DNA from 2 places in the Mesorhizobium sp. ES1-6 genome. Region 1 is predicted to be linked to the other one. Evidence: predicted binding sites of a transcription regulator. Region 1 holds the regulator's gene; the other holds the start of a gene.

The links. The regulator PhoB, encoded in region 1, activates phosphate uptake and scavenging genes when phosphate is short. The targets are predictions, from matches to a motif close to TGTCATNNANCTGTCAT.
Region 2: phnC (phosphonate ABC transporter ATP-binding protein) is a predicted target of PhoB. The motif match lies at 1,583-1,599, and genes of this name have one in related genera.

Annotation. Positions count from the first base shown of each region.
Region 1 covers NZ_JAIUGU010000003.1:610,544-615,759, reverse strand. The annotation lists gene LB564_RS11865 (ROK family protein) at 1-1,151, shown strand, start outside; gene LB564_RS11860 (helix-turn-helix domain-containing protein) at 1,329-2,381, shown strand; gene phoB (phosphate regulon transcriptional regulator PhoB) at 2,909-3,598, opposite strand; gene phoU (phosphate signaling complex protein PhoU) at 3,614-4,321, opposite strand; gene pstB (phosphate ABC transporter ATP-binding protein PstB) at 4,347-5,150, opposite strand; gene pstA (phosphate ABC transporter permease PstA) at 5,147-5,216, opposite strand, start outside.
Region 2 covers NZ_JAIUGU010000013.1:41,989-47,204, reverse strand. The annotation lists gene phnL (phosphonate C-P lyase system protein PhnL) at 1-117, shown strand, start outside; gene LB564_RS25700 (DapH/DapD/GlmU-related protein) at 114-752, shown strand; gene LB564_RS25695 (DUF1868 domain-containing protein) at 838-1,548, shown strand; gene phnC (phosphonate ABC transporter ATP-binding protein) at 1,678-2,535, shown strand; gene phnD (phosphonate ABC transporter substrate-binding protein) at 2,647-3,555, shown strand; gene phnE (phosphonate ABC transporter, permease protein PhnE) at 3,611-4,567, shown strand; gene phnE (phosphonate ABC transporter, permease protein PhnE) at 4,571-5,216, shown strand, end outside.

The DNA of each region.
Region 1 (5,216 bases):
AGATCGCCGCCACCACCGGCCTCAGCCACTCGACCATATCGGCGATATCAGCCGACCTGATCGGCGAGGGTATCCTGACCGAAGGCAAGCCGAACGAGGCCGGCTCACTCAAACGCGGCCGGCCGCAGGTTGGCCTCGGCCTCAACCCCGAGGCCGCGGCTGTGATGACCGTGGTGCTGTCGCTGAATTTCCTCTCCGTCGCCGTCATCGATTATGCCGGCCAGGTGATATCAGAGGAACAGCGCCGGCTGGACACGCTGACCTTGTCGCGTGAAGCTCTGATCGGCGAATGCACGGCAATCGTGCGGCGCCGCCTCGAGGACCCCGATCTCGATGTCAGCAGTGTTGCCCGCATCGCGCTGGCGATCCAGGGCATCACCGACACCGAGGCGCGTGCCATGCTGTGGTCGCCGATCACGCCGCGGACGGACATTGCCTTCGCCGACATACTCGAAGCCGAGTTCGGCATCCCAGCCACCATGGAGAACGACTGCAACATGATGGCGGTGGCGCTGCGCTGGCGCGACCCCCAACGCTATCGCGACGACTTCATCGCCATCCTGCTCTCGCACGGCATCGGCATGGGCCTGGTGCTGAAGGGCGAACTGTTCACCGGCACCCATTCGTCCGGAGGCGAGTTCGGCCACATGATCCATCGCCCGGGCGGCGCGCTCTGCCGCTGCGGCCGGCGCGGCTGCGTCGAGGCCTATGCCGGCAACTATGCCATCCTGCGCAACGCCAGGCAGCTTGGCGAGGACACCGAACCGGTCGCCGATGTCAGTGACGCGCAGATGCGGACACTCGCCGCGGCCGCACGGGAAAGCGACGGACCGGAGCGCGAAGCCTACCGCAAGGCCGGTGAAGCGTTGGGATATGGTCTGGGCAGCCTGTTCGCGCTGATCGATCCCGCACCCGTCGCCATGGTTGGCGTCAGCGCCGCCGCCTTCGACCTGATCGAGCCGGCCTTGCGCGAGGCCATCGCCCAGACCGCCGGCGGCCAGCATTCGGGATCGATTTCCTTCGATACCGAGCCGAACGAACTGCCGCTCATCCGCGAAGGCTGCGCCATGCGCGCCTTGACCTTCGTCGACCAGGAGATTTTCGCGCCGGGCGTGCAGGCGAAAAGCAGCGCTGGGAAGAGCGTCGCCTGAAACCCGCGCGAACGCCTTGGACTCCCGGAAAAGCATGGCCGGACGCCATGACTGCGCGTCTCAACTGCTTGACCGAGCGTCCCAAGCCATTGACGGCTTCGATGATAGTGACACCCATGCCGTGCGATCGGTGTGACGCCGACGCTAGGGGCAGTGGAAAGTTCGACACCGGTTCAGATGCGCAAACCCGACAGCACGCTCGACATGGCAACGGCACGGCGAGTTGAATGGCCTTTTCCGCCAGGGGAGGAATGTTTCGCCGCGTGGAAGAATGCGCTTTCTCTGCTGGTCGACTGTTCCATACCCGAGAGCGCCGACCCCGCGCTTTTCGATTTCCATGGCTGCAGCTGGCAACTTCCAGGCGCCTTTCTGCACGCCAATGGCGGTTCGGCGATGGCGATGTCGCGGACACAACAGGTCATCGACGACCGGCCCACCCAGCACATGGTGCTGTACATGGTTTTGGAAGGACAGGTCACGAGCAGCTACGACGGGTTGATCCAGGAGCATGTCCCCGGCGACATCGTCGTCGTCGACTATTCGTCGCCCTACGAGAGTCGGACCTCGGGCTATGAAGGGGTCGCGCTGACCTTGGACAAGGCCAGTGTGCCGGCCGGGCTGCAGAACAATGTTCACGGCCTTGTGCTGACGGCGAGCGAGGACGCCGGTGCGATGCTCGGAACCCAGATCATGGCTCTCGTGAAGCATATTGACGGCCTCTCCATCCACCAGAGCCAGGTAACGGTCGATGGCATTCTGCGCTTTGCCGCCGCCGCCTTTGGCGCCCCCACAACGCGGCACCGGCGCGACAAGCGTTTCCTTTTCCAGCGTGCGTCGTCGACCGCACGACAGAAACTGTCCGATCCCGACTTCGGCCCCAGTGAGTTGGCGGCGGTGCTGGGCGTTTCCCGATCGAATCTGTTCCGCCTGTTCGAGCCGCATGGTGGCGTGCAACGCTGGATGCTCGCGGAACGGCTAAGGGTGTGCTTGCAGAGCATTCTGCGATCGACATCGGATCACAAGATAGCCGCCATCGCCCGTAATCACGGGTTTCGCAGCGAGTCGCACTTCAGCCGCGCTTTCCAGAAGCGATACCAGATCAGTCCGAGTTCCGTCCGTGCTCTCAACCATGATTCAACGCGGATGGCGGCCTATGAGACCTTGCTGAAACAAGGCAACGGCAACGGCGGAGCGATCGTCGAGGGCTGGCTTGCCTCCCTCCGCGCCTGAGTCCGTCGAGCCGGATCCGTCGACACATTGATCGTGCGTCTCATCTTCGTGACCGAACGTCCCAAAATGCTCGTCAGTCTCGCGCGGGACCGTGACAGCACGACCGACTTCGCGGACAGGTATCTTTGGGGCTGATCTGAAGCGTTCCGACCCTCCACGGAGGCACGAATGCGCAGCGGAGCGAAAAAGGGGGCACGAACATGTCAGGCGAAGCGATCGAGATGCGGCAGGTCGGTCAAGCGGAGAACCCCACTCACCGGCAACCATCCTATCTGGAGCAGGCACTGGGCAGGGTCAGTCAGCTTATCGGATCAGCCGGCTCACGATCACGTCATGGGTCGGAGCCGGACGGTCTGGAAGCATTCGACATGCTCGGCGGCTGGAAGGGCTCGGACGCGAGCAGGCGCGACATCAGGTAGCGCCGCGGATTGTCCCTGGGACGCGCACGCATCATCTCTGCTGGTATTCGCGGGCGTATTGATGTTTGCCGTTATCATCTTTCGCACGCGCGCTGGCTGAGCGCGGCTTTAATCCTCGCGGATCGCGTAGCCCGCGCCGCGGATGGTGCGGATGACGTCGGGCATGCGGCCATTGTTGACCGCCTTGCGCAGCCGGCCGACATGCACGTCCACCGTGCGCTCGTCGATATAGATCGTCTCGCCCCAGACATTGTCGAGCAGCTGGCTGCGCGAGAACACCCGGCCGGGATGGCGCATCATGAATTCCAGCAGCCGGAACTCGGTCGGTCCGAGCCGGATTTCGCTCTTCTTGCGATAAACCCGGTGCGATTCACGGTCGAGCACGATGTCGCCGACCTTGAGCACGCTGGACAGCACTTCCGGCTTGGCGCGGCGCAGCAGCGCCTTGATGCGGGCCATGAATTCCGGCGTCGAGAACGGCTTGACCAGATAATCGTCGGCACCCGTCGACAGGCCGCGCACGCGATCGCTTTCCTCGCCGCGCGCCGTCAGCATGATGATCGGCAACCGCTCGGTCTCGGGCCGCATTCGCAGGCGCCGACAGAGTTCGATCCCGGACACTGCCGGCACCATCCAGTCGAGCACCAGGAGATCGGGGACGTTTTCCTGCAGCCGGATTTCGGCTTCATCGCCGCGCGTCACCACTTCGACCTGGTAACCTTCCGATTCCAGATTGTAGCGGAGGAGCACGCCAAGCGGCTCCTCGTCCTCGACCACCATGATGCGCGGCGCGATCATCGGCCTGTCACCCTGTTATACCGCCGGCGCCGACATCGCGGTCTCGTCCTGCTTAGGGCGATTGGCGGGCAGCTGCGTGCCGGTCAGCACATAGTATGCATTTTCAGCGATGTTGGTCACGTGGTCGCCGATGCGCTCGAGATTCTTGGCGCAGAACAACAGATGCGTGCAGGCGGTGATGTTGCGCGGATCTTCCATCATGTACGTCAGCAGTTCGCGGAATACCGAGGTGTATTTGACGTCGATGCGCTCGTCGTCATTCCTGAGTTTGGCCAGTGCCGACGCATCGCCGGCCGCATATTCCTCGACCACGCCATGCACCTGGATCAGCACCAGTTGCGCCATGGCGTCGATGGAATGCGAAAGGTCGCGCGGCGTGGCGCTGAGACCGACAGTGCCGACGCGCTTGGCGATGTTCTTGGCAAGGTCGCCGATGCGTTCAAGGTCGCCGGCCATGCGGATCGAACCGACGACATGACGCAGATCGTCGGCCATCGGCTGCCGCTTGGCGATCAGCGTTATGGCGCGGTCATCGAGTTCGCGCTGGCGCGCATCCATGATGGCATCGTCGGAGACGACGCGCTGGGCAAGAGCGTTGTCGGAGTTCAGCAGCGCCTTGGTGGCGCCGCCGACCATCGAGCCGGCGAGGTCGCCCATGTCGCTGATCAGCCTGCTGATCTGTCCGAGATCTTCGTCGAAGGCTGCAACCGTGTGTTCGGCCATGATCCTGGTCCTCGTATGCGTGCGATCAGCCGAAGCGGCCGGTGATGTAGTCCTGGGTGCGCTTCTCGCGGGGCGACGTGAAGATCTTCTCGGTTTTGTCGAACTCGATCAGCTCGCCCAGATACATGAACGCCGTCTGCTTCGACACGCGCGCCGCCTGCTGCATGTTGTGGGTGACGATGACGATCGTGTAGTCGGCTTGCAATTCGTCGATCAGCTCCTCGATCTTGGCGGTCGACAGCGGATCGAGCGCCGAGGCCGGCTCGTCGAGCAGAATGACTTCCGGCTTCACTGCCACGGTGCGGGCGATGCAAAGCCGCTGCTGCTGGCCACCGGAAAGGCTGAGGCCGCTGGCGTTGAGCTTGTCCTTGACCTCGGTCCACAATGCCGCACGCTTCAGCGCCTGCTCGACACGGCCATCCATCTCGGCCTTGCTGATCTTCTCATAGAGCCTGACGCCGAAAGCGATGTTCTCATAGATCGACATCGGGAATGGTGTCGGCTTCTGGAACACCATGCCGATCTTGGTGCGCAGCAGGTTGAGGTCCTGCGAGCGGTCAAGAACGTTCTGGCCATCGAGCAGCACCTGGCCCTCGGCGGTCTGCTTGGGATAGAGCTCGTAGATGCGGTTGAAGACGCGCAGCAGCGTCGACTTTCCGCAACCCGAAGGGCCGATGAAGGCTGTGACGCTGCGCTCGGGCAGCGACAAGGTGATATCCTTCAGGGCCTTCGACTGCCCGTAATAGAAATTGAGGTTCTTGACCTCGATCTTGGATTTGGCGGCTGCCTCTGTGGCGATCGTCATGTCTGGAGACAACATCTGGCTCATTTGTCCTCTCTGCGTCCGGTCAGGCTGCGCGCAAAGATGCTGAGCGCAAGAACCGTCAATGTGATG
Region 2 (5,216 bases), on a different contig from region 1:
AAGAAGACGGCGGGCGTCGCCCTGCTCGGCATCTTCCACGACCATGATGTGCGCGAGGCGGTGGCCGACCGCATCATCGACGTCACCGCCTTCGCCCCGGGAAAACTCGCCGCATGACCAGGAAACTGTCGGAAACACCGCTGGTCCACCCGACGGCGGAGGTGCACAACTCAACGCTCGGCCGCTGGACCGAGATCGCCGACCGCAGCCGGGTCTCGGAAAGCGAACTCGGCGACTATTCCTACATGATGCAAGACTGCGCCGTCTGGTGCGCGACGATCGGCAAGTTCGCCAACATCGCGGCAAGCGTGCGCCTCAACGCCACCAATCATCCGACCTGGCGGCCGACGCTGCACCACTTCACTTATCGCGCGTCAGACTATTGGGACGACGCCGAGCATGAGAGCGAATTCTTCGCTGAGCGTCGCGCCAAACGCGTCACCATCGGCCACGACACCTGGCTTGGCCACGGCTCGACCGTCCTGCCCGGCGTCACCGTCGGCGACGGCGCGGCGGTTGGCGCCGGGGCGGTGGTGTCGAAGGACGTCGCGCCCTACACGATCGTCGCCGGCGTGCCGGCAAAGCCGATCCGCGAGCGTTTCGACCGCCGCACCGCCGAGCGCTACCAGGCGCTTGCCTGGTGGGACTGGGACCACGCCAGGCTGCGTGCTAGCCTTGAGGATTTCCGGGAATTGACCGCCGAGGCATTTTTGGAGAAATACGAAGGAAGTGCGTCGGGCAAAGAGGCATAGCCCTCACATCATCGTCATATCGCCGGCCTGTTCATATCCCTGACACAGGACTCGTACAGGAGGCGATCTCCCCAAGGAGATCGCCATGCTCGACACCGTCAGACCCTCGCTCACTGGATTCTTTGCCGGCTCCAATCCGACGCCGCCAGTGCATCTCGGCACGCGCTACGACGCGTCGGGCAATTTTCTCCTGGAACCTGGCAACACCGTCGTCAGTCATCTGGTCAGCGGCTCACCCTCGGAAGCCGTGGTGCTCGCTGTCCGCGATCGGATGATGGCCATGCCGGACGCCGACCGCCTTGCCTTCACGCCGATCTCCAGCCTGCACATGACGCTGTTCCAAGGCATCATCGAATATCGCCGCCGGCTGCCCTATTGGCCGTCCGACGTGCCGCTCGACACCAGCATCGACGCCATGACCCGCCTCTACCTCGAACGCCTGAAGGGCTTCCAGGGCGCCGGGCCGTTCAACATCAAGGTGGTCGAGATCGTGCCGACCGGCCTCACTGTTGCCGGCGCGACCGACGAGGACGTGCGCATCATGCGTGAATGGCGCGACGCGCTCGCGGTGCCGTTCGGCTACCGGCACCCCGACCATGACGCTTACGTCTTCCACATCACCTTCGCCTACCAGATCCAGCGTCTCGCCGACGACAGGGCTGCTGCCTGGCGCGCGCTTTTCGACGAGAGTTTGGCGCTTTTCGGCCGGGAGGCCCCGGTGATCGAGATCAAGCCGCCTGCCTTCTGCGCATTCCGCGACATGAAGCATTTCGAGGAATTGCTGATGCTCGGCTGATCGCCAGCAGGACGCGGCCGTCGTATCTGTGGAGCGTAACAAAACTGACATGCTGGCGACATGGCAGGTTCATGTGGCTGCGTTAGGCGAGTGCCTGACGATCAATATGGACCGGACTGGAACCAGCCCATGTCAGCAAGCTCTGCCACGCTCGAAATCCGCGGTGTCAGCCGACGATTTGGCAAGAACACCGCCGTCAGCGACGTCAGCATCTCGATCCCACAGGGGCAGATGGTCGGCGTCATTGGTCGTTCGGGTGCCGGCAAATCAACTCTTCTTCGCATGATCAACCGTCTTGTCGACCCCAGCCAGGGGTCGATTTTTTTTGACGGCGCCGAGGTTTCGCAATTGCGCGGCTCGCCGCTGCGGCGCTGGCAGCGCGACTGCGCCATGATCTTCCAGCAGTTCAACCTGGTGCCGCGCCTCGACGTCCTGACCAACGTGCTGCTTGGCAAGCTGAACCACCGTTCCACCCTGTCCAACCTTCTGGGCATGTTTTCGCGCGCCGAGTGCGCTGAAGCGGTCGCCGCGCTCGAGCGGCTCGACATCGCCCGTACCGCTCTTCAGCCCGCCGGCACATTGTCGGGTGGACAGCAGCAACGCGTCGCCATCGCGCGCGCCATGATGCAGCAGCCCAAGGTGATCCTCGCCGACGAGCCGATCGCCTCGCTCGACCCGCTCAACGCCAAGGTGGTGATGGATTCGCTGCAGGACATCAATCTGCGCGAAGGCATCACCGTCGTCACCAATCTGCACACGCTCGATACCGCCCGCACCTATTGCAACCGCATCATCGGCATGGCCGCCGGCAAGGTCGTCTTCGACGGGCCGCCGGAGGAACTCGACCGCGAAGCCGTGCGTCTCGTCTATGGCGCCGACAGCAATGGTGGCGAGATATCCGAGGTCATCACCTCCACCAGCGTTGCCTTCAAGCAGAAGATCGCCGCATCCGCCGGACCGCTCGAACCCGCATACCCGGGATACTGAGCCCATTACGGGCCAATGGCGAGCAGCCTGGATCGTCCGCCCGCGTCAAGGGCACTTGTCAAGATCAAGAACGCTGCCGGCGCGGGGCCGGAACTTACAGGAGAGACATCAATGTTCAGGAAGATGGTTTTCGGCGCCGTTTCGGTGCTCGCCATGGCCACCAGCATGGCCCACGCCGCCGACATGAAGGAATTTCGCGTCGGCATTCTCGGCGGTGAAAACGAAACCGACCGGCTGCGCAACTACCAGTGCCTGGCCGACCACCTGAAGACCGAATTCGGCTTCGAGAAGGTTTCGCTGTTCCCCGCCGCCGACTATGACGGCGTCATCCAGGGCCTGCTCGGCGGCACGCTCGACTTCGCCGAACTCGGCGCTTCCGGCTATGCCAGCGTTGTCCTGAAGGACCCGAAAGCCGTCACCCCGATCCTCACCACCAAGCAGACCGATGGCGCCACCGGCTACTATTCGATCGGCCTGGCGCTGAAGACCTCGGGCATCACCGACATCAAGTCGGCCAAGGGCAAGAAGCTCGGCTACGCCGATCCGGATTCGACCTCCGGCTACCTGATCCCGCTGACCCAGATTCCGAAGGAGACGGGCGCTTCGAACGAAACCTTCTTCGCTTCGACCCAGTTCAACGGCGGCCATGAGAACAACATCCTGGCCGTGCGTGACGGCAAGGTCGACGTCGCCGTCGACGATTCCTCGGGCATCGGCGACTTCAAGAACGGCTTCACCTCCGGCACCTTCCACAAGGTCGTCGCCAAGGGCGCCGTCGACCCGAACGACTTCGTCGAAGTCTGGCGCTCGGGCCTGATCCCGAACGGCCCGCTGGTCGCGCGCACCGCGCTGGGCGACGACATGACCGCCAAGCTCACCGCCTTCTTCACCGACCTGCCCAAGAAGGACAAGGCTTGCTTCGAAGGCGTCGAAGGCGGCGATTTTACCGGCTATGTTCCGGTGAAGCCGGACTTCTACAACGTCATCGTCGAAGCCCGTAAGGCAGCCATCGGCGGCTAACGGCGAAATCGAAACGGGCGGCACCTCGGGTGCCGCCCTTTTTGCATCTCCGATCATGACCCTTTCCGTGACAGCCCCTTCCGGCGCCACCCACCAGATGGCCGATGCCTGGCGACGCCAGACGTCGCTGCGCCGGTTCTATACAGTGCTTGGCGTCGGCCTGCTGCTTGCCGCCATGTTCGCCAGCATGTGGTTCGCCGACGAAGCCAATGCCGGGCACTTCTTTGACCGGCTGCCGCATATTCTGGATTTCCTGAGCTGGCTCATTCCCAAGGACTGGAACGACGTCTGGCGCGCCCTGTTCGACATGGCCTCGCCACATGACACCGGCACCCAGGAATTCAACTTCCCGCTCGGCCGCGTCTATGTCTGGGGCGGCTTCTACATCCCCGAATATTTCGAGCTGATGATCACCACCGTGAACATGGCGTTGGTCTCGACCTTCATCGGCTTCATTTTCGCGGTGCCCTTTTCCTTCATCGCGGCGCGCAATCTGACGCCGCATCCGGCACTGAGGCAGATCGTCAAGCGCTTCATGGAATTGCTGCGCGCCTTTCCGGAAATCGTCATCGCCGGCCTGTTCGCGGCCATCGTCTCGACCGGTCCGATCGCCGCCATCATCGCCATCGGCCTGCATTCGATCGGCGCGCTGGGCAAGCTGTTCTATGAGATCAACGAGAACATCGACATGCGGGCCGAGGAAGGCCTGCGCGCGGTCGGTGCCAACTGGTTCGAGCGGGTTCGTTTTGCCGGCCTGCCGCAGGTTCTGCCCAATTTCATGTCGTACACGCTGCTGCGCGTCGAGATCAACGTCCGTGTCTCGACCATCATCGGCGCCGTCGGCGGCGGCGGCATCGGCGAGGAGCTGAAGCTCTCCATCTCACGCGGCTTCGGCGCCAAGACGCTGGCGCTGGTGCTGCTCCTGTTCACGACCATCTTCATCATCGACCAGTTCTCCGCCTGGCTGCGCCGCAAGCTTGTCGGTGAGCAAGCCTTTATGATGGGGGCGTAGATCATGGCGACCATGACCGCCGAACAGATGCTGCCGATCGAGGAGCGCTACCCGCAGATATTCCGGCGGCCGCTGTACAAACGCTTCACGCCGCTGCTCATGTTTGCCGGCATTCTGCTCTACCTCATCTATGTCCTGTGGTTCTTCAGCCTGCCGCAGGTGCTGCGGGACTCGCACTGGGAACGTTTGCCGCTCTTCCTGACGCAATGGATCAGCTACGACCTGCAGCCGGAATTCCGCCTCGACCAGCCTGAGATCACACCGAAATACCCGCGCTTCTCGGCACTGGGCGAGAACCCTGATCCCGACTGGGTGATCAAGAACGCGAATGGCACCTACACCATCCTGATCGATGGGCCGGCTAAGTCCGTCACCTTCGACAAGACCCAGGCGACCATCGTCGCCAACGGACAGACAATTCCCGTCGCTCTGACTGGCGGCAAGCCGGTGGTATCAGGCCCGGTGCCGGACTGGGTCACCGTGCATGACGACGAAATCGTCGCCAAGATGGGCTTCGTCGGCGAGGTGCGCGTCACCGTCGACCGCGTCAAGGTGCGCAAGCGCTTCCTAGGCTGGGCGAATTTTGTCTTCGACACCCGCTCGCCCTTCTTCGGGAAGTCCGCGAGCGAGGTGATCTCGCTGATCATAT